One region of the Arthrobacter sp. NPDC090010 genome, then DNA from elsewhere that is predicted to be linked to it. Evidence: riboswitches for the same ligand, from Rfam matches in the RefSeq annotation. Region 1 holds a riboswitch; each other region holds the start of a gene.

Region 1 (7,305 bases):
GTCCCGTAATGCGCAAGGTGGTGGTTCCGATGCCGTCGATGCTCACACCGAGCATCTGCAGGTAGAAGCAGAGGTCCTGCACCATGTAGTTGGGGCTGGCGTTGCGGATCACGGTGGTGCCGGTGCGGTGCGCAGCGGCCATGATGGCGTTCTCCGTGACCGTGTCGCCGCGCTCGGTGAGAACGAAGCTGCGGTCCTTGCTGTCCGCCTCGGGGGCCTGAACCGTGTAGAAACCGGACTTGGCCTCCACTTCGAGCCCGAACTGACGCAGCGCCTGCATGTGCGGTTCGACGGTGCGGGTGCCCAGGTCACAACCGCCGGCGTACGGGAGCTGGTACTCGTCGCGCTCGTTCAGGAGCGGGCCGAGGAGCATGATGACACTGCGCGTGCGGCGTGCGGCATCGACGTCCATGGCGTCCAGGTCCAGCGACTCGGGGCGGCGGATGCGCAGATCGTTCTCGTTCAGCCACGTGCACTCGACGCCGATGCTCGCCAGAACCTCGACGATCCTGTTGACCTCCTCGATGCGCGCCAGACGGCGCAGCGTGGTGGTGCCGCGGTTGATGAGGCTGGCGAGCAGGAGCGCGACGCCGGCGTTCTTGCTGCTGTTGACGTCGACGGCGCCGCTGAGCTTGTGACCGCCCTCCACCTTCAGATGGGTCACGCGAGGCCGCGCGGGGGTGACGAGAGTGGCTTCGAAAAGATCCTCGAGCCGCCGGATCATGCGCAGGCTCAGGTTCTGCTTGCCGGTCTCCATGCGGGCCACGGCGCTCTGGCTGGTTCCCAGCTCCTCCGCCAGCTTGCCCTGCGTCCAGCCTTTGTCGCTCCGGGCGTCGCGGAGCCAGGAGGCCAGATGATCCATCGTCTCAGTCATGCGCACGAATATATCAGATGTGAGCTACTTTCCCGCAAGCACCGCCGAACGGGCGGCATTTTTGGGATACCCAAGTCGATTCGTGCGATATTTTTCGGTTTTCGCGTCACGATCCCGAGCCTCGCCCCACGGTGGCCCTGCCGAACTCAATAGACGACATTCCACGCGCCCACGACGATGGACACCCCCACCGACGCCACGGCCACGACAAGCGCACCCACCAGCACCCAAAGGTCGTCACGGGAGAGCCTGGACGGACGCGCCCAGCTACGCGGTCCCGCCCCGAACCCCCGCGCCTCCATGGTCACGGCCAGCCGCGAAGCCCTGCGGATGGACTGCACCAGCAGACCGAAACTCTGTCCCAGCTTCGCCCCCGCCGCGGAGAAGACGTTTCCTCCCGAACCCACGCCGCGAGCGCGCCGGGCCATGCCGAGGGTCTGCCATTCCTCCACCATGAGTCCCACCAGACGCAGGGCCGCGAGCGTGCCGAGCACGAAGCGATGCGGCAATCGAGCCAGCTGAGCCAGGGAATCGGCCAGCTCGGTCGGCTCGGTGCACGCCATCATGATCACCGCGGGCAAGGCGATCGCCAGCCCGCGCAAAGCGAAACCGACGCCCAGAAGCAGCGAGTGCTCCCCCACGCTCCAGATCGCGAACTGGAACAGGAGCGGACCCTTGTCCGGCGCAAGCAGGGCGGTGCTCCAGCCGCCCAGCAGCGCCGCACCGATCAGAGGCCACGCCCGCAACCACAACCGTCGCAGCGAAAGCCCCGCCAAAGGCAGCACCAGCACTTCACACACGACGGCGATCCCCGCCGAGAGCCAGTCGATGGACCAGATCAGGGCAAGGGTGATGATCACCAGCGCACCGAGTTTGGACAGCGGATTGACTCGTCCGAGGAACGGCTGAGCCCTCCGCGCGGCGGCGTAAGGGTCGACATCGGCCACGGGAAGGACCGGAAGAGCGCTCATGCGTCCCCTCCCGACATCCGGCCACTGGCCGGAACCGCGGCCGCAGGGCCCTCCGTCGCGTGGCCGGCACCACCGAGCACCAGCTCCGTGGCCCCGAGTGCCCGGGTGAAGTCGGCGTCGTGCGTGACGGAAAGCAACCCGACGCCGTCGGCGAGCAACTCCAGCAGCAAAGAGCCGAGTTCCGCCCAGGTGTTGGCGTCCTGACCGAACGTCGGTTCGTCCAGCACCAACAGCCTCGGATGAGCGGCCAGCACGGTCGCGACCGACAGCCGTCGCTTCTCTCCGCCGGAGAGCGTATAAGGATTGGCCTCCACCAGGGATTCCAGCCGCAGACGCTGCAGCAGCTCGTCCACTCGATCCTCACCTCGGCCCAGCTGACGCGGTCCGAAGCGCAGTTCGTCCAGGACGGTTCCGGTCACGAATTGATGTTCCGGTTCCTGGAAGACGGTGCCGATCCTCGTGATCAGTTCCTTCGCCTTCCAGCGGTGCGGCTCGGGGTGCCGGGGTTCGGATCCTCCCGCGGTCATCAAGAGTTCAGAGGCGACGACGGCGCCCCGCACCGGCGGCAGCAGGCCCGCCAGGGTGAGGGCCAGGGTCGACTTCCCGGCGCCGTTGGGGCCGGTGACCGAGAGTGCGTGTCCGGCTTTCAGCTTCAGGCCGACGTCGCTCAGGACAGGTTCCGTGGCCTTCGCGCCGAGTCCCCGGCGAGCGCGGACGGCACGGCTCACGGCGAGTTCGCGCGCCCGGAGGAGCACTGCGCCGCCGGATCCGCGGGAACCCGTTTCCCGGGTCGGACCGCTCAGCACGGGCACCCGACCCGGAATCCAGACGCCCTGCGCGGCCAGGGCCTCGCCCTGCGCGTCCAGCACCGCCCCGGGCGCACCGGACGCAAGCACGCCGGACGGCCCGGAACCGTCGGCCCCCAGCACCACCACGCGGTCCACGGCGTCCTTCCAGACGTCCACCCGGTGCTCCACCACCACCAGCGTCGCCCCCGAGCCGGCGACAGCACGGATCACGGCATCACGGACCTCCAGCACGCCGTCCGGGTCCAGATTCGCGGTGGGCTCGTCCAGCAGTACCAGGCCCGGCCGCATGGCCAGCACCCCGGCCAGAGCCAGACGCTGCTTCTGACCACCCGACAGCGCATGCGTCGGGTGATCCAGCGGCAAGTGCCCCAGCCCGACGTCGTCGAGCGCTCTGCGGACCCGGCCCCAGATCTCGGAGGGCGGCACGGCCAGATTCTCGGCGCCGAAGGCGACATCGTCGCCCACCCGGCCGAGCACCACCTGAGTCTCGGGGTCCTGCTGCACCAGCCCGGCCCGGCCGCGTGCCGCGCGAGGGGACGCGCCGTCGATCAGCAGAGTGCCGCTCTCGTCGGCTCCGTCATCCTCGGTGGAGCCGAGCACACCCGCCAGGGCATGCAGCAGCGTCGACTTGCCGGCCCCGGACGGACCGAGCAACAGGACCTTTTCGCCCGGTTCGAGGTCGAGGTCGAGGCCGGCGACGGCGGCGCGGTCACGCCCGCCGTGCCGCCAGCCCCAGCCCCGGGCGGTGACCCGGGCCGGATGGACCGAGGTGGAGGCCATGGCTCAGCCGAAGACCGGTTCGGACCCGGCCCGGCGGGACGCGAAAGCCGACAGTGCACCGGTCTTCGCCAGGCCTCGGGTGGCCAGCCACCCGAGCAGCCCACCGATCACGGCGCCGGAAATCACACAGAACAGGAGGTACACGGCCTGGGATCCGCCGTCCCAGGTGATGTTCCAGCCCCAGGGAAGGAAGTTGTCATTGATGGCGCATCCGAGACCCGCCACCGCGCCCGAGAACAGGGCCACCGGGAGGTTGAACTTCCGGTACAGGAAGATCGCCAGGACGATCTCCGCGCCCAGGCCCTGGATGGCTCCGGAGGCCACTACCGTCAGGCCGTACTGTGAACCCATCACGAGTTCCGAGCAGGCCGCGATGACCTCCACCAGCAGAGCGGCGCCCGGCTTGCGGATGATGAGGCCGGCGAGGACGCCCGGCAGCAGCCAGCCTCCGACGTAGAGCCCGGAGAGGGGCGGGAACGCGGTGGTCAGCGGGCTGATCAGATTGGCACCCTGATCCCAGGCCCAGAAGATCACACCGCCGGCGACGGCGATCAGTGCCGCCACCACGATGTCCACCACGCGCCAGCTGCGGCGCGTCGCGATTGTCTGTGTGGTCATGTCATCCTCCTGGGATTGCAGGAGGGGAGGTGCCGGATGGCACGTTCTGAGATGCTCGACTCCCTATCGCCGGTACTAACCGGATCAGGTTCGAGGGTCTGCGGTTGATCCGCACTCTCAGCGCCCACGCACCTCTCGGTGGCGGCGCTCCCCTGTCGTTTCTGGTGGACCACAGTTTATACCCGCCCGACGACGGTGTTGCGGTCCCGCTGTCACATTGGGAGCGTTGCCCCTAGGTGACGGCCGACCGACGCTGTTGCTCCCCCTGCCGAGCTCGCTGATTCCGGACCACGCCCCTGCCGAGCCCGCTAGTTAAGGGTCAAATCGCTCACACAACACGCGATCTCGCGCCGAACTAGCGAGATCGGCGGAACACAGCGCTGCATTAGACCGAGCCCGCTAGTCGGGGACTGCCCCTGGCTGAGCCCGCTAGACAGAACACCTCACCTCACGAACTCGCTAGTTATGGGTCAAACCGCTCACAAGATACGCGATCTCGCACCGAACTCGCGAGGTCGGCCGAACACGGTGCGTGGTTGACGTGGGCCCGGTCCACCGCCCGCGCCCAGGCCTCTGTTGCCCTCCTCACGAAACTTGGCCTCCTTCCGGACCGCTGGTTAGGCTCGCAGCCAAGTTCAGAACGAGCACGGGGAGTACGATGGCGCGCCGATCGCGAGCAGGATTGACCATGAAAAGCCTGGCGGGGGTCCTGGCCCTGAGCGCCTCGGCGACATTGCTGGGAGCCTGCGGCGCGCCGTCGTCCGCGACCTCGACGCCGAGCCCCAGCGCCCCGGCGAGCACTCCCGAGGCCCCGTCCGCAGCCCTGCTGGCCAAACTCGCCCCGCAGAATGCACGAACGCTGAGCAACCCTGCCAGTCCCAAAGCGACACTGGTCCTCTTCACCGACTACCAGTGCCCCTACTGCGCCAAGATGGATGCGCTCATGACCCGCGCCGTGAAGGAGTACGGCTCGCAGGTCAAGATCGTGGTGCGCAACTTCCCCCTGCCCATGCACCAGAACGCGCCGCTCGCCGCCAAAGCCGTGGAAGCCGCCGCGGAACAGGGCGCCCAGGCCCGGATGGCGGACGCCCTGTTCACGCACCAGTCGGAGTGGGCGAAGTCGGCTTCGGGCCAGGCGGAGGCCTTCACCTCCTACGCTCGCACTCTGGGCCTCGACATGGAACGTTTCACCAAGGACTTCACCTCGGCCGCGGTCGCGCAGCGGGTCCAGCGGGATCTCGACGACGCCACGGAGCTCGGCCTCCGCGGAACGCCGACCCTGGTGCTCGACGGGAGGCTCCTCGAAGTCGACTCCAGCAGCTACGACACGTTGAAGCTCCCCCTGGATTCCGTCCTCAAAAGCTGACGACCGCGGCTTCAGGGTCGCCCGATCAGTCCCCCAGCAAGGGCCTGCACCTGCCTCGATCGTGCTCTGTGGCACTAGTCTGTTACTCAGAAGGGACGGGCCGCAGACGTGACGGAATACACGAGTTGGCACAGCGAGCGAACCGGGACGCTGATGTGGCGGGTGCAAGCATCCGCCACTCAGCAGAGCGTCCTTCCAGATGGCGTCATGGACATCATGTGGTTCCAGAACCGCCTGGTGTTCGCCGGACCTGGCACGCGTGCCATGACCGTCTCCACATCACCCGGTGAGGTTACCGTCGGGCTCCGGCTTCCTCCGGGCGTGGCCCACACCCTGCTCCAGGTGTCCGCGCAAGAACTGGTTGACCTGAACGTCGATCTTCAGGCCGTGACCCCGCACGCGGCGGCTCTGGAACGCCGATTCGACGGCGATCCCGGCAAGCTATTGGAGCAAGTCCTGGCAGAGTTATGGCGACGGGCGGAACCTGACCACGGGCTCCTCTCGCTTGCAGCTTCGCTCGATCATTCAGCACACCAGGGGAAGCGTTTGGCAGAGATAGCCTGCGCCCACAACATGTCCGAACGGTCATTGCGCCGGATCCATGACCGCCTTTTCGGCTACGGCCCGAATAGTCTTCTGCAGATCCACCGCTTTCAGAAGGCCCTCCAACTCGTCCAGGATGGCTTGGCACTGGGAGACGCGGCTGCTTCCGCCGGGTATTTCGACCAGGCTCACTTCACGCGAGACGCGAAGAAACTGTCCGGACGAACGCCTGCGCGGCTCGCAGCCGGTCTTTGACCACGCAGTCCGTGGCTGCACCGCAGACGCGTTCTGGCCGATTCGTCCAATCATGAGTCCTCCGGACGAACCATGCTCGAAGCATGAGCATTGATATTGACCGCGCCCACGCTTTCATGACATCCCACGCACGACTGCTGGATCGCCACCGTTTTGACCTCGCCCTGAACATCGGAGAGGCGGAGCGGTCGAGGAACGGCATCATCAACAGCCTCGAAGCGTATCGAAACAGCGACGGCGGCTTCGGCTGGGGACTGGAGCCCGACCTCCGGGCGCCGGAAAGCCAGCCAGGCGGAGCACAGCATGCTTGGGAGGCCATCGCTGATACCGGCATCGCCGCACCCGAGACGTCCGGCCCCTTGTTGGAATGGCTTGAGAAGGTCGCGCTCCCGGACGGCGGTCTCCCTTTCGCCCTGCCGATTGAAGATCCGACCGCATGCGCACCTTTCTGGGTCCAGGCCGATTCGGGCAAGTCGTCGCTGCAGATCACCGCAGGCATCACCACCCACGCTCTCCGCTCGGCCCGGGTCGATGAATCGATCCTGTCGCATCCGTGGTTGAAGGGCTCGGTGGCATACTGCTTCAACGCGATCGCCGCCATCACCGAGGCACCGTTCGCGTACGTTCTGTCTGCGGCCCTCCAATTCCTGGACGCCGCCTCCGACACCCATCCACAAGCGCAAGCCCTGCTGACCGAGCTGTTCCGCTTCGTACCTCACACGGGTGCCCTTCCCGTGCTCGGCGGTGCTGACGGCGAAAGTCTCCATCTCCTGGACTATGCTCCGGAACCGGGCCGCCCGATCCGTGCGCTGCTCGGACCCGATGCGGTGGAGGCGGACCTCGATCGCGCCCAGTCGGCACAGGACGCCGACGGCGGCTGGTCTGCCGACTTCCCGAGCTACTCCGACGCTGCGGCCATGGAATGGCGTGGCTACCTCACGATACGTACGGCCTCATTGTTGAAGCTCAATGGGCGCTAGCCGAGGAAGCCCGAGACCGTCCGGAAGCGGTCTTTTCAGCAAGGTCCGTGGGGAAACGACTGGACCTGGCGAGCCGAACCCCTCCGGGGCGGCGAGCCGATGCATGGCA
Region 2 (7,305 bases), on a different contig from region 1:
GTCGAGGAGGATTTGGAAGAGCGAACCGTTCTCTGCCGGACTGTACCGTCGCATGGCCACCGTGGTGAGCTCGGTGCCGGAGGCGAGCAGTGCCGCGCCCAGGCCGTCCAGACTCGGCGCCCCACCGGTGCCCATGATGAGGCGGGAGCCGAGCTCCACGCCGTCGATCAGCAGAGGATCGTCGTCATGCATTGTCCGGGTCATCTCAGCCTCCCTGCACCGCGGTCACGAGTTCGAGTTCATCCCCATCGGCCAGGGCGGTCCCCGACCAGAGGCTCCTCGGGATCACGGTGGCGTTGCGGGCCACCGCCATTCCCACCCGGCGGCCATCCGCGGCCTGGCCGTCCGGCAGGATCTCCCGCCCTGTCACCCGGGCCACCAGGGCAGCGACGGTGGCGTCGTCCCCCAGCGTGTGCCGTTCACCATTGACGGTGATGTTCATGCGCGTGCCTCCACTGTCTGTTGCGAAAGAGTTCCTGGGCTGAACCGGTCCGGCCGGAATGCCGCCCACCGGTCACCACCCGTACCGTCGAGAAGCTCAAGCACCGCACGGGCTGCCACCGGTGTCAGGAGCACCCCGTGGCGGAAGAAGCCCGTGGCGATCACCAGGCCGGGCAGGTCCTGCCCGTCGGGGCCCCGCACCCGCCCGAGCAACGGGGCGTTGTCCGGCGTGCCCGGTCTGGCCCGGGCCGTCACTTCCTCCAGTTCCAGTTCGGCCACCGCGGGAACCAGAAGCTGGGCATCCCGGAGCAACTGATGGACGCCGCCCGCGGATGCACCGCTTTGTCCGTCCTCCCTCTGGGTGGCCCCGATCACCACCGTCCCATCCTCGCGCGGCACCAGATAGACAGGCAGGCCCCGCACCGACCCCCGCACCGTTGACGTCAGGAAAGGCTTGAGCCGTTCGGGGACTCTGAGCCTGAGGATGTCGCCGTGCACGGGCCGTAAGGGAAGACGCACATCGGCCGGGAGCCCCCCGAGGTCCGCTGCGGCAAGCCCGTTCGCCACTACGACCTCACGGGCCCACACCGTACGCCCGGAGGAAAGTCTCACGCCCGAAGCCCGGCCGGCCGAGGCCTCCGCCCAGAGGACCTCCTCCGCGCGCTCGGTCATGAGCGTCCCGCCGTCGTCCGTGAAGCGCTCCAGCATGGCCGCATGCAAACGCCGCGGATCGACCTGGTGGTCGCCCGGGGTGAGGAAGGCGCACGAGAGCTGAGGCGCGAGCAGCGGTTCCAGGCGCCGAGCCTCGCGCACGGTGACGGGCTCGACGTCGAGCCCGTGGCCTCGCTGCACGGAGCACAGATCTGCGAGCGCCGTCCGGTCGGCGGCATCGAAACCGAGCACCAGGGTGGGCGTCTCGCGGTAACCGCCCAGGGCCCCGAAAGACCCGGCGAACTCAGGCCACAGACGGGAGGACTCCACCATCAGGCCGAGAAGGGCTTCCTCCTGGTAGTGGTATTCGCTCACGGGGGCGAGCATGCCCGCTGCGGCGAAGGTGGCCCCCTGGGCAGGCTCGGGGTCGATGAGCGCGACGGTGCGGCCGGAGGAAAGCGCCGTCCAGGCGATGCCGAGCCCCACGATCCCCGCACCGATCACGGCGACATCGACGACTGGCTCCTGCATGCTTCCGTGTCCTTCCCTACGCCGGTACGAACCGGATCAGGTGTGGCGGTCGGCGCTGAAGCCCTCTCAGCCGTGCGAATGTGACCATCCGGAACCGGCTCCCGCAGTACGGCATCAGTCTAGCCGCTAGCCTTGAACGCATGAGTTCCGCAGCAATTGCTACACCGTCCCTCGCCTCGGCCCGTCTCTACGTCTGCACCGATGGACGCCGGGAGCGCGGCGACTTCGCCGGGTTCGTGGATGCGGCGTACGCCGGAGGCGTGGACATCATCCAACTGCGGGACAAGAACATCGAAGCGGCCGAGGAACTGGACCTTCTCGCCGCCCTCCGCGAGGCCGCCCAGCGGCACGGGAAACTCTGGGCCGTCAACGACCGCGCGGACATCGCGTCGATTTCCGGTGCACCGGTGCTCCACGTCGGGCAGAAAGACCTCCCGCTTCCCGCCGCGCGTTCCTTGATGGGCGACGACGCCGTGCTGGGCCTCTCGACCCACTCCCCCGTGCAGGTCGATGATGCGCTCGCTGCCGCGGCACGTGCCGAGACGGACTACTTCTGCGTGGGTCCGCTCTGGGCCACCCCGACGAAGCCCGGCCGGGCCGGCGTCGGCCTCGAACTGGTCAGCCATGCCGCTCGGACCCAGACCACCGTGCCGTGGTTCGCGATCGGCGGCATCGACCACGGCAACGTGGCTCAGGTCGTCGAGGCGGGGGCCCGCCGCGTGGTCGTCGTCCGTGCGGTGACGGAAGCACAGGATCCTGCTGACGCTGCACAGCGTCTCCTGGCCGCCCTGCCCGAACTCTGAGCAAAACACTGCCCTGGCTGGGAACAACTGCCTGAAAAGCCGAAGACCCCCGCGATGAGGCGGGGGTCTTCGGCGTTCCAGAGGAGTTGAGGGTCACTGAACCTCGTACTTCATGCCTTCCGGTTTGCTCGGCATCGCACAGAGCACGATCAGGATGATCCCGCCGACGTAGGGAATCAACGCCAGGAAGAACATCGGGCCGGGGAAGCCCGCGTCGTGCAGACGGCGCCAGGCGATGGCGAGGTCCGGGACCAGGAGGGCCAGACCGATGATGGCACCGATGATGATCAGGATGAGTCCGAACACCATGCCGCCGGTGAAGACGACGTCCGAGCTGGAGCTCGAGGTGTAGCCGTAGCTGTCGGTGCGGCTCACTGCGGCCTGGCTGATGATGCCGCCGAACAGCAGGGCGTAGCCGATGCCGATCGGAATTCCGGCCACCACCGCGCGGAAGAGGAACCACCACCAGTACTCACTGCGCCCTGCGCGGCCCTTGAAGTTGGCGTAGTTACTGAAGGCCAGCTTGATCGCATCGACGAATCCGACGCTGGGGCGGGGCACGAACGGTGCGTAAAGACCGCCATAGGCCGGCTGACCGTAGGGGCTCTGCGGCTGCTGCTGATACCCGCCGGGCTGTTGGCCGTACCCGGGCTGCTGCGGGGCACCGAATTGCGGCGGCTGCGGCTGACCCTGCGGCGTGCCGTACTGCGGCGCCTGCGGCTGCTGTCCATAGGGAGGCTGCTGCGGAGGTTGCGGCTGCTGCCCGTAAGGTGGTTGTTGGGGCGGCTGCTGCCCCCCGTTGTTGTTCTGCCAATCAGGTTGTTGCGTCATGGTCGCTTTCTCCCGTCACCTGCGCATCTGTGTCCTGCTCTAAATCTAGACCTTCAGGCGGCTCCCCGCTATGGGGACAAGTCCCCATTGAGCTGGGTCAATAGCCGTATTTCATGCCTTCCGGACTGCTTTCCATGGCCAGCAGTGCGAGGAGGACGACTGAGCCGAACGGGGCCAGCGTCAGCAGTACGAACCAACCGCTGTAGCCGGCGTCGTGGAGTCTCCGCACTCTGACGGCCAGTCCGGGGAGTAAAAGGGCGAGCCCGGCCAGAAGCAGGACGATCACGAGGATCACGGCCACCACCAGCAACGGGTTCCAGGTGAAGTCGGCGGTCGGGAGGCGGGAACCGGAGCGGGAACCAACCCGCGCGCCTTCGACAACGGAGCTCAGAATTCCCACCAGGAACACCACATAGGCGGTGAGGTACAGCACGCTCATCACCAGATACTCGAAGACGAACCACCACCAGAACTCCGAGTTGACCGCCCGCCCGTTGAAGTTGGCGTAGTTGCGGAAGCCTGACTTGACGGCCTGCGTGAAGGTGGCCTTGGGACGGATCGCGAGAGGCGGAAGCGGTGGCGGGCCCCAGAACTGCGGCGGCTGGGCGAACTGCCCGTAGGGGGCCTCTCCCCCGGAGGGCGGCCCTGTGGGGTACTGCGGTTCCTGAGTCATGGTTTCCTCCAGCGGTGATGGTTCGTCGATGTCCCTAGGCCAGTCATACTCCAGGCCGGCCCGGAATGGCATGGTCGCCGCAGGAATTTCGTGCGGCGACCATGCGGTGGCCGGGCGGGTGCTCAGACCTTACGGTCGAATCGGGCGCCTTCCGGTTTGGATTGCAGCGCCCAGAGGACCACCAGAGCGATATCTCCCAGCGGCACGAGCCAGAGAAGGAGGAACCACGCGCTGAAGTTGGCGTCGTGCAGACGGCGTGCGCCCACAGCAGCCGTCGGAAGAAGCACTCCGAGGGAGAACACGCCGGCCAGCCCCCAGAAGACGTATCCCATGACCATGGAGGCATTGGACTGGATCTCCACCTGTCCGGTACCCGGGATCTCCGTGTAGTCGCCTTCGGAGACTGCCTGGCCGATTCCCGAGCTGAAGAAGATGGCCGCCACCGTGGAGAGGACCACGACCACCACCGCGACGAACAGGAACCACCACCAGAACTCCGAGCGCCGGGCCCGGCCGCCGAACTTGGTGTAGTTCTGGAAGCCTGAACGGATCGCCGCACCGAAACCCATGCCTGCCGGGGCCGCGTAGGCGGTCGCAGTCGGCTGTGGGGCGCCACCGAAGCCCTGCGGGGCAGCGTACGACGGCGTTGACGGCTGCTGTGGCGCACCGTAACCGGGCTGCTGGAACTGGCTCTGCTGGTGCTGGCTCTGTTGGTACTGGGCCGGCTGCTGATACTGCGGCTGCTGATATTGGCCCTGCCCCGGCTGGCCTTGCTGCTGATACTGCCCCGGATACGCCTGTCCGCCCTGATACTGCGGTGGCGTGTACGGCGGCTGAGCAGGCGGCGCAGGCTGCGAGTACTGCTGCGCCGGATGCTGCGGCGGGCCGGAGTACTGCTGGGCACCCTGCTGCGGCATGCCCTGTCCCCAGCTCTGCTGCGGCGGAGCGGGTTGTTGCGGATAGCCCGGAGAAGTCGTCTGCTGCTGTCCCGCGGAGTAGCCTCCCTGCTGTGGGCTGAGCTGCGGGGGACGTGGAGGCTGCGGCGGCGTGCCCGGCTGCTGGTTCTGAGGCTCGGGCGAAGCGGGGCGCTCCCCCTGTTGTTCCGGCTGGCTGCTCATGGCGGAGCATGCTCCTGACTGGCCCAGGGGCCGTGATGTGCGGTGATGATTTGCTGTCAGTATGCCAGAACGGCTCCGACGGAATGTCGGAGCTCCCGCGCCCTGGACCGGGCGTTAGCCTGTGACGTGTGACGCACACTTGGATCCCCGTCTCAGGTCCCGCCGCACAGGATGGTCTGGCCGCGGCCCTCACCGCCCTACGCGAAGAACTGCAATTGCCCTCCGCCTTTCCGCCCGAGGCCATGGAGGAGGCCCTGCGCGCCGTGCAGGAACGGTCCTTGCCCGACTGGGACCGCACCGAGTTGGAACTCGTCACCATAGATCCGGCAAGCTCCACGGACCTGGATCAGGCGGTCCATATCGCGCGATCCGGCACCGGCTACGCGGTCAGTTACGCGATCGCCGACGTTCCCTCATTCATTCAGCCGGGCGGTGCCCTGGATGCCGAGTGCCGCCGTCGCGGGCTGACCCTTTACGCCCCGGACGGCAGAATCCCCCTGCACCCTGAAGAGATCTCTGAAGACGCCGGAAGTCTTCTGCCGGATGCCGAACGTGGCGCGTTCCTCTGGGAGTTCGCCCTCGATGGCAGCGGCGAGGTCGTCTCGGCCTCCGTCAGACGGGCGAGGGTGAAGTCCCGGGCGAAACTCAGCTACCAGGGTGTCCAGCAATCCATCGACGACGGCAACGCCGGCGAGTCTCTCATGCTCCTGAAGGAAGTGGGCTTGAAGCGGATCGAGCTCGAGCGGCAGCGCGGCGGTGCGAGCCTGAAGCTCCCCGCACAGGTGGTGGAGCAGGACCCGGAGACGGGCACCTACCGCTTGGAAACGGAGACCCCCTTGCCCGTCGAGGACTGGAACGCCCAGATCTCGCTCATGACGGGCATGGCAGCCGCTGACATCATGCTCCGGGCGAAGACGGGCATCCTGCGCACCATGCCCGCACCGGACGAACGCTCCCTGATGACCTTCGAGCGCCAGGCCGCGGCTCTCGGAAAACCGTGGAGGCGGACCGGAGAAGGATCCATCAGCTATGGCGAGTACCTTCGGACCTTGGACCCCTCACAGGCCAAGGACCTCGCGATCGTGCATGCCGCAGCCGCACTCTTCCGTGGGGCGGAATACGCGGCTTTCGACGGCGAGCTGCCGGAGAACACCGTGCAAGCCGCCATCGGGGCGCCGTACGCGCACACCACGGCACCCCTGCGGCGGCTGGTGGATCGGTGGGTCCTGGTGATCTGCGAGGCACTCTGCGCAGGGACGCCCGTGCCCGGCTGGGCTCGGGAGAGCCTGCACGAGGTTCCTGAGCTGATGAGGGCGGCGGACCAGCGTTCATCCAAACTGGACCGTGCCGCGATCGACACCGTGGAGGCAGCCCTCATGGGACCGCGGATCGGGGAGGTCTTCGAAGCGATCGTGATCTCAACGGGCAACGGGAAGAACGGAAGCGCCCCTACCGCCAGTATTCAGCTTCTGGAACCGGCCGTCAGCGCTCGTTGCACAGGCGTCATGGAAGCCGGGACCAAGGTCCGGGTCCGCCTGGACGCCGCCGACCTCGCCCGGCGCAGCGTCTCCTTCAGCCTCGTGACGCCGGAGGCTCCGGACGACGGTCCCGCAGGAAATCCGGGAAGCACGGCCTCGATCCCCTAGAATGGCTTCGTAGTCATGGATGCCCGGTCGTTGATTGAACTTCATCGTCCAGTCCGGACCCGCTCCGCGGTCCGGCACCCCTGACGGCCACCAGTTGGCTCACGCAGACCGCGATCGGCTTCCACCCCGTACTCCGCCTTGCCCTGCTCACCGCCGGGTTCGAGCAGCCCTGGCCGAATTCCGCCAAGGCACTCCCGGCGGAGCAATGCCAAGGAGGCACGCGTGAGCGAAACACACAGCCATGAGATCCTGACGGATCTCGGCGGCACCGAGAGCGTCGAACCCGAAGAGACCATCACCACCACGGCCGAGCCCCATGCCGAGGTCCAGAAGACCTTTGCGGACTTCGGCGTCCGTGCGGAGATCGCAGATTCCCTGGCCCAGGCGGGCATCCTGCACCCTTTCCCCATCCAGGCCCTGACGCTCCCCGTGGCCCTGGGCGGTCATGACATCATCGGGCAGGCGAAGACCGGCACGGGCAAGACGCTCGGCTTCGGCATCCCGGCGCTCGAACGCGTCGTCACCGCCGAGGAGGACGGCTACGCCAAGCTCCCGGTTCCAGGTGCGCCTCAGGCCCTCGTCATCGTTCCCACGCGTGAGCTCGCAGTCCA
Region 3 (7,305 bases), on a different contig from region 1:
GATGCTGGTCACTATGCCAGCATGCCATCACGTCACCCTGACTTGGTACCCTTGAAAGCTGAAAGTCCGTGCCCCCTGGCACGGGGCCCGTGCCGGGATCACCCGGCTCCGGGTTGCAGTCCTGGTACCTCATTGCGAAAGAAGTGCGCGGCGCGTGTTCAATTCACTCTCTGACCGGCTGACAGCGACGTTCAAGAACCTCCGCGGCAAGGGCCGCTTGAGCGAGGCCGACGTCGATGCCACCGTACGCGAGATCCGTCGCGCCCTGCTCGACGCCGACGTCGCCGTCCCCGTCGTGCGCGAGTTCGCCTCCCGCATCAAGGAGCGCGCCCTCGGTTCAGAGGTGTCCGGCGCTCTGAACCCGAGCCAGCAGGTCGTGAAGATCGTCAACGAGGAGCTTGTGACGATCCTGGGTGGCGAGACCCGCAGGCTGCGTCTGGCGAAGAATCCGCCCACCGTCATCATGCTCGCGGGCCTCCAGGGCGCCGGTAAGACCACCCTGGCCGGCAAGCTCTCCAAGTGGCTCAAGGGTCAGGGACACAGCCCGCTGCTGGTGGCCTGTGACCTTCAGCGTCCCAACGCCGTCACCCAGCTGCAGGTGGTCGGCCAGCGCGCCGGAGTTCCGGTGTTCGCACCGCACCCGGGCACCACGAGCGAGTTCGATGTCCCCAGCGGCGATCCGGTGGCTGTCGCCGAGGCCGGTGTCGCCGAGGCGCGCCAGAAGCTGCATGACATCGTGATCGTCGACACCGCCGGCCGCCTCGGTGTGGACGCCGAGATGATGGACCAGGCCCGCCGGATCCGTGACGCCATCACGCCGGACGAGGTCCTCTTCGTCATCGACGCGATGATCGGCCAGGACGCCGTCAACACGGCGAACGCCTTCCATGAAGGTGTCGATTTCACCGGCGTCGTGCTCTCCAAGCTCGACGGCGACGCCCGCGGCGGCGCCGCGCTGTCCGTGGCCTCCGTGACGGGCAAGCCCGTCATGTTCGCCTCCACCGGCGAGGGCGTGGATGACTTCGAGCTCTTCCACCCGGACCGCATGGCCTCCCGCATCCTCGACATGGGCGACATCCTCTCCCTGATCGAGCAGGCCGAACAGAACTGGGACAAGGATGAAGCGGCCCGGATGGCGAAGAAGTTCGCCGACCAGGAGGACTTCACCTTCGAGGACTTCCTCGCCCAGATGCAGCAGATCCGCAAGATGGGATCGATGAAGAAGATGCTCATGATGATGCCTGGCGCGCAGAACATGCGTCAGCAGCTGGAGCAGTTCGATGAGCGCGAGATCGACCGGGTCGAGGCCATGGTCCGCTCCATGACCCCGCACGAGCGCGTGGCTCCCAAGATCATCAACGGCTCGCGGCGTGCACGCATCGCCAGGGGTTCCGGTGTTCACGTCTCCGAGGTCAACGGTCTGCTGGAGCGTTTCGGTCAGGCCCAGAAGATGATGAAGAAGATGGCCCAGGGCGGAATGCCGGGGATGCCCGGAATGTCCGCGGGCGCCGGTGGCGGCACCGCGCGCAAGGCGGCGAAGAAGAACGCCGGCAAGAAGAAGGTGCGTTCCGGCAACCCTGCCAAGGCGGCTCAGGAGCTGCGTGAGGCGGAGGAACGCCGCGCCAACCGGACCCCTTCGGGTGCCGCCTTCGGCCAGCAGGCACAGGACTTCGACCCGTCGAACATGGAACTGCCCAAGGGCTTCGAGAAGTTCCTGGGCAAATAAGGGCCCGTGTCCTCCTACTCTCCCGCCTCCCGCTCCCGGGTGGTCCTGGTCCCCGGACGTGATGCGTCCGGGGCCTCGGCGTGGCCGCGTCAGCATGGCCTGGCGTTGGACTTCGACGCCCTGTTCCTGAGGCAGGACCCGGAGAAACCGCTGGACGCGGAGACTCTGATCGAGACGCTGGGTGGCGTGCCGGCCGCCGTCGTCGCTCATGGTGAAGGTTCGACGGCGGCCGTGAACGCCGCCGTCGAGCGCCCTCTGCTGGTGAGCGCCCTCGTGCTCTGCGAGCCGTGGCTGCCGGAGCTCACGGCGCGAAATCCCGGGGAGCAAGGCGACGGGATCATCCCCGGTGTGCCGATGCTCGTGGTCTCGGGAGGCTGGGAACCCGCGTATGAACGGATCGCCCGGCTCCTGGCGGAATCCGGTGCGGAGCATGTGGTGGTCCCCGGTGGGCACCGGCCACAGGACTCGCCTGAGGGAGCCGACGCGATCAAGGCATTCCTGCGCAGACACCTCTGAAGGCGCAACGCGGGGTCACTTAGGGCCCGATTTTCCCTTGGGATCGGGCCCTGAGTGACCCCGCGTTGCGGGGACTCAGGTCTTCGGCACCCCGACCGGGATCGACTCGATGTACACCTTGCCGCCCTGATCCAGGAACTCCTGGCTCTTGGCGGCCATCCCGGCCAGCGCCTCCTGAACTTCGGCCTGCTGGGCTTCGCGGGATCCATAGGCGTCACGGATGTCCTGTGAGATGCGCATGGAGCAGAACTTGGGCCCGCACATCGAGCAGAAGTGCGCCGTCTTGGCCGGTTCCGCGGGCAACGTCTCATCGTGGAATGCTTCTGCGGTCTCCGGGTCCAGGGACAGCGAGAACTGGTCTCGCCAGCGGAACTCGAAGCGGGCCTTCGAGAGAGCATCGTCTCGTTCGTGGGCTCCAGGATGCCCCTTCGCCAGATCCGCAGAGTGCGCCGCGATCTTGTAGGTGATCACGCCGGTCTTCACATCGTCCCGATTCGGCAGGCCCAGGTGTTCCTTCGGCGTGACGTAGCAGAGCATGGCCGTGCCGTAGCGGGCGATCTCCGTGGCACCGATGGCCGAGGTGATGTGGTCGTAACCCGGGGCGATGTCGGTGACCAGCGGTCCCAAAGTGTAGAAGGGGGCGCCGTCGCAGAGTTCCTGCTGCCGTTCCACGTTCTCCCGCACCAGGTGGAACGGGATGTGACCCGGTCCTTCCACCATGACCTGCACGTCGTACTCCCACGCCCTCTTGGTCAGCTCCGCCAGCGTGTCCAACTCGGCGAACTGCGCGGCGTCGTTGGCATCCGCTGTGGAACCGGGCCGCAGTCCGTCGCCCAGGGAGAACGCGACGTCGTACCTTGCGAAGATCTCGCACAGCTCATCGAAGTGGGTGTACAGGAAGTTCTCCCGGTGATGAGCCAGGCACCAGCCGGCCATGATGGACCCGCCGCGCGAGACGATGCCGGTGACCCGGTCCGCCGTGAGCGGAACATAGCGCAGCAGCACGCCGGCATGGATGGTCATGTAGTCGACGCCTTGCTCGCACTGCTCGATCACCGTGTCTCGGAAGACCTCCCAGCTCAGCTTGTCCGCCTCACCGTTGACCTTCTCCAGGGCCTGATAGATGGGAACCGTGCCGATGGGGACGGGAGAGTTGCGGAGGATCCATTCACGGGTGGTGTGGATGTCGTCGCCGGTGGAGAGGTCCATGACGGTGTCCGCGCCCCACAGGGTCGCCCAATGCAGCTTGTCCACTTCTTCCGCGATGGAACTGGTGACGGCGGAGTTGCCGATGTTGGCGTTGACCTTCACCAGGAAGGCTTTGCCGATGATCATCGGCTCGGACTCGGGGTGATTGATATTGGCCGGGATGATCGCGCGGCCCGCAGCGACCTCGGAGAGCACGAGCTCCACGGGGCAGTTTTCGCGCAGCGCCACGAAGCGCATCTCGGGCGTCACGATCCCCGCCCGGGCGTAGTGCATCTGGGTCACACGCCGTCCGTTCTTGGCCACGAGCGGTGCTCTGCGCTCGCCCAGCCACTCCTGCGAGGAGGCTCCGCGCCGGACGGCCGAGCGGCCGTCGTCGAGCAGATTGCGTTCGCGGCCCTGATAGGTCTCCACGTCCTCGCGGTCCCGGATCCACTCCGCCCGCAGAGGCGGCAGGCCGCGCTCGGGCTCGCTGCCGGGGCCGACCGTCCGGTAGACCCGCAGGGGAGCGTTGGCCCGGCCGCCGGGCGAATCCTCCAGGTGGATGTTCGTCACCGGGACACGGATGCCGTGTTCCCCATCGAGGAATTCCAGACTGTGGGCAGGGGATTGCTGCAGTGATTTCATCGATACTCACTTCCTTCGCCGGCATTACCCGGTCAGGTTCTACGGTCCGGACAGCATCAGTCCGATCTCAGCCCCTTGCCGGGACACCCGTGTGGTCTCGAACACGGTAACACGAGGCCGCTACGCTTGCTCCATGGCTGAAATGCGACCACGCCCGGTCATCGAATTCACGGGTCCTGTGCTGCTTGGACCGGACGATGAGGCCTTGGGCCTTTGGTCTGTCGGAGGCCGCCTGACCTTCCGGATGCCATCCGTCGAGCCGGATCTGCGAGTGGACGGCTGGGTTCTCCCGGGGCTGGTGGACGCCCACTGCCATATCGGGCTGACCGAGGGCGGAGCCGCGGATGAGGTGCTGACCGTGGAACAAGCGCGCCGGGATCTGGCTGCCGGGACCCTCTTGGTGCGTGACGCAGGATCGCCGGCGGACACGCGGTGGCTTGATGGTCGTGCGGATGCGCCCCGGATCATCCGAGCGGCGCGGCACGTGGCGGCGTCGCGTCGTTATCTGCGGGGTCTGGCGCTGGAAGTGGACGACGCCGGGCTCGTCGAGGCCGTGCGCGAGCAGGCGAGGCTGTCGGTCGCGGCGGACCCTCGGGGCTGGGTGAAGCTGGTGGGGGACTGGATCGACCGCTCCGCCGGGGATCTCAAGCCGTCCTTCCCCGCGGAACTCCTCGCCGAGGCTGTCGCGGCGGCTCATGACGAAGGAGCCAGGGTGACCGCGCACTGTTTCGGTGAGGAAATCCTGGACGATGTCATCGCGGCCGGAATCGACTGCATCGAACACGCCACCGGCTTGCAGGAGGAACATCTGCCGCAGCTGGTCGAGCGGGGCATCCCCATCGTTCCCACGTTGATCAACATCGCGACCTTCCCGGACATCGCGGCCCGGGGGGAGGCGAAGTTCCCACGGTATGCCGCACACATGAGGGCACTGTGGGAACGACGCTATGAGAATGTGGCCCGCGCCCATGCCGCGGGGGTCCGGATCTTCGCGGGCACCGACGCCGGCACCGTGATCGCTCATGGACGCCTGGCCGATGAGGTGAACGAGCTGCACAGGGCGGGCCTGACCACGCAATCGGCGGTCGATTCCGCCTGCTGGGCCGCACGGAGCTGGCTGGGGGCCTCCGGCCTGGATGAAGGCGCTCCGGCCGATGTGGTGGTCTACGCCCAGGACCCAAGGAAGAATCTGACGGTCCTCGCGACTCCACAGCAGGTCTTCCGGGAAGGTGTCCCATACAGGACCCTCGCGGAATGAATTGAAGTGCGGAATAAATTGAAGCTTCAAGTAATTGAGAAGAGTATGAACGCTTCAGCCGCACACTCTCAGGACCTTCTGCCCGCCGATCTTTCCATGGGTACGGTCATGCTCAAGGTCTCCGACATGAAACTCATGAGCGACTATTACCAGCGGGCGCTCGGCCTTGAGGTCATCGCCGAACGGGACGGAGGGCTGGCCCTCGGCCGCGGCGGGAACACCTTGGTGCATCTTGCTCCGGCGGCCGGTCTGCAACTGCCCGGCCGGGGTGAGGCGGGTTTGTATCACACCGCCCTCCTGTTCGAGGATCGCGCCGGCCTGGCGGCGACCCTCGCCACCGCGGCCTCCTACGACCCGAAGCTCTTTCAGGGCAGCGCAGACCACCTGGTCAGCCAGGCCTTCTACTTCGGCGATCCGGAAGGCAATGGCATCGAACTCTACTTCGACCGTCCCCGCGGCGAGTGGTCCTGGAACGCGGGTGACGTCGTGATGGATTCCTTGCCTTTGGACCCCAATGGTTTCCTGCAGCAGCACCTCGCGGAGGAGGCCTTGACCGGACAGCGGCAGGCCGCCGCCGATGTCGGGCATGTCCATCTGCAGGTGGGCGACGTCGCCACCGCCTCCGACTTCTACGTCGGCACGCTGGGCTTCGAACGGACCGCGGCCATCGGCGCCTCGGCGCTCTTCGTCTCGGCCGGCGGATATCACCATCACATGGCCATGAACGTCTGGAACAGTCGTGGCGCCGGTCCTCGCAAGGACACGCTCGGTCTCGGCGAGGTACTGATCCGTGTCCCCGGAGGGGACGACGTCGCGGCGCTCGCCGACCGTCTGCGGGTCGCCGGGGTGACGCATCACCACACCGGCGCGGAACTGCGCTTCGAAGACCCGTGGCGCAACAGCCTCCGGGTCGCGGTGGGATAGCCTGAAGTCGGACGGACCGCCGTTCCCAGGAGAACTGAATACCCTGCGCCTGCCCTTGTTCCGCATATCGACTTTCCGAGGATGACATGAGCCAGTCGAACGCTTTCGTAGAGGTTTTCGTTGCCAACCACCCCCAGGCGCTGAAACGGGCGGGTGAGCTGTCCTCCGGGGCTGCAGCCGCTCCCGAGGCCTTGCGCATCGACGGGGTCAGTGATTTCGAGGTGGAGCAGCTCTGCGCGCTGGCGGCACAGGCCGTGCACAGCGCGGGGGAGCAGGAGCTCGAGATGGCCGATATCGCGGTCGATGAACTCTATGCCTTCCCTGCGACGGCCCTGAGGGTGCTCGAGGAGCTTCCGAAGTACCACGAGGAGGGTGAGGACCCGGCTCTGGCCACTGTGGCCGGACGCTGGGCGGAGGATGAGGACGTGCCTTTCAGCACCGCTGAGGCGCAGCGTCATCTGCTGGCGCTCACCGCGCTCGCCGGAGCCGTCGATTCCGGTTCGCGTCAGCGGCTTTATCTCTGGTCCGCCTGAATTCCGCAGTCCGCGGGTCCATTAGGACGGTTTGCCGGGATCTGGCATAATGATCGGGTACCTGATCTGCGCGGCCCCTCTTCCCGCGCATGCATCATGTTCTCGGAACCCTTCAGTATGGCCCGCCCCACGGGAGCAGAACAAGGGGTTCAACCCCGTTTCAGAAACAGGAGTGACCACAACAGTGGCCGTTAAGATTCGCCTCAAGCGCTTCGGCAAGATGCGCGCACCGTACTACCGTATCGTCGTTGCGGATTCCCGCACCCGCCGCGATGGCCGTGCCATCGAGGAGATCGGCAAGTACCACCCCACCGAGCAGCCCTCGTACATCGAGGTCGACTCCGAGCGTGCTCAGTACTGGCTTTCCGTCGGCGCTCAGCCGACCGAGCAGGTTCTGAACCTCCTCAAGATCACCGGTGACTGGCAGAAGTTCAAGGGTCTCCCGGGCGCCGAGGGCACCCTGAAGACCAAGGAAGACAAGGCTGCGTTCGTGGCTCCGTCCACCGACTCCGTCG

Evidence for each region. A riboswitch is a leader RNA that binds a small molecule or an ion and turns the genes downstream of it on or off. The one in region 1 is predicted to bind thiamine pyrophosphate.
Region 2: linked by a shared signal. The riboswitch ahead of thiO (glycine oxidase ThiO) and the one ahead of ACIPXZ_RS06020 (ECF transporter S component) in region 1 are both predicted to bind thiamine pyrophosphate.
Region 3: linked by a shared signal. The riboswitch ahead of thiC (phosphomethylpyrimidine synthase ThiC) and the one ahead of ACIPXZ_RS06020 (ECF transporter S component) in region 1 are both predicted to bind thiamine pyrophosphate.

What each region holds. Positions count from the first base shown of each region.
Region 1 covers NZ_JBIVFT010000003.1:131,179-138,483, forward strand. The annotation lists gene ACIPXZ_RS06005 (UDP-N-acetylglucosamine 1-carboxyvinyltransferase) at 1-874, opposite strand, end outside; gene ACIPXZ_RS06010 (energy-coupling factor transporter transmembrane component T family protein) at 1,021-1,845, opposite strand; gene ACIPXZ_RS06015 (ABC transporter ATP-binding protein) at 1,842-3,434, opposite strand; gene ACIPXZ_RS06020 (ECF transporter S component) at 3,438-4,052, opposite strand; TPP riboswitch at 4,096-4,216, opposite strand; gene ACIPXZ_RS06025 (DsbA family protein) at 4,741-5,418, shown strand; gene ACIPXZ_RS06030 (helix-turn-helix domain-containing protein) at 5,572-6,216, shown strand; gene ACIPXZ_RS06035 (hypothetical protein) at 6,300-7,196, shown strand.
Region 2 covers NZ_JBIVFT010000001.1:377,154-384,458, reverse strand. The annotation lists gene ACIPXZ_RS01840 (thiazole synthase) at 1-204, opposite strand, end outside; gene thiS (sulfur carrier protein ThiS) at 206-442, opposite strand; gene thiO (glycine oxidase ThiO) at 439-1,623, opposite strand; TPP riboswitch at 1,620-1,738, opposite strand; gene thiE (thiamine phosphate synthase) at 1,764-2,426, shown strand; gene ACIPXZ_RS01820 (DUF805 domain-containing protein) at 2,520-3,257, opposite strand; gene ACIPXZ_RS01815 (DUF805 domain-containing protein) at 3,355-3,930, opposite strand; gene ACIPXZ_RS01810 (DUF805 domain-containing protein) at 4,053-5,048, opposite strand; gene ACIPXZ_RS01805 (RNB domain-containing ribonuclease) at 5,177-6,694, shown strand; gene ACIPXZ_RS01800 (DEAD/DEAH box helicase) at 6,917-7,305, shown strand, end outside.
Region 3 covers NZ_JBIVFT010000002.1:399,481-406,785, reverse strand. The annotation lists gene ACIPXZ_RS04740 (glucose-6-phosphate dehydrogenase) at 1-12, opposite strand, end outside; gene ffh (signal recognition particle protein) at 155-1,726, shown strand; gene ACIPXZ_RS04730 (alpha/beta fold hydrolase) at 1,733-2,242, shown strand; gene thiC (phosphomethylpyrimidine synthase ThiC) at 2,318-4,075, opposite strand; TPP riboswitch at 4,069-4,176, opposite strand; gene ACIPXZ_RS04720 (amidohydrolase family protein) at 4,209-5,333, shown strand; gene ACIPXZ_RS04715 (VOC family protein) at 5,379-6,257, shown strand; gene ACIPXZ_RS04710 (hypothetical protein) at 6,344-6,790, shown strand; gene rpsP (30S ribosomal protein S16) at 6,975-7,305, shown strand, end outside.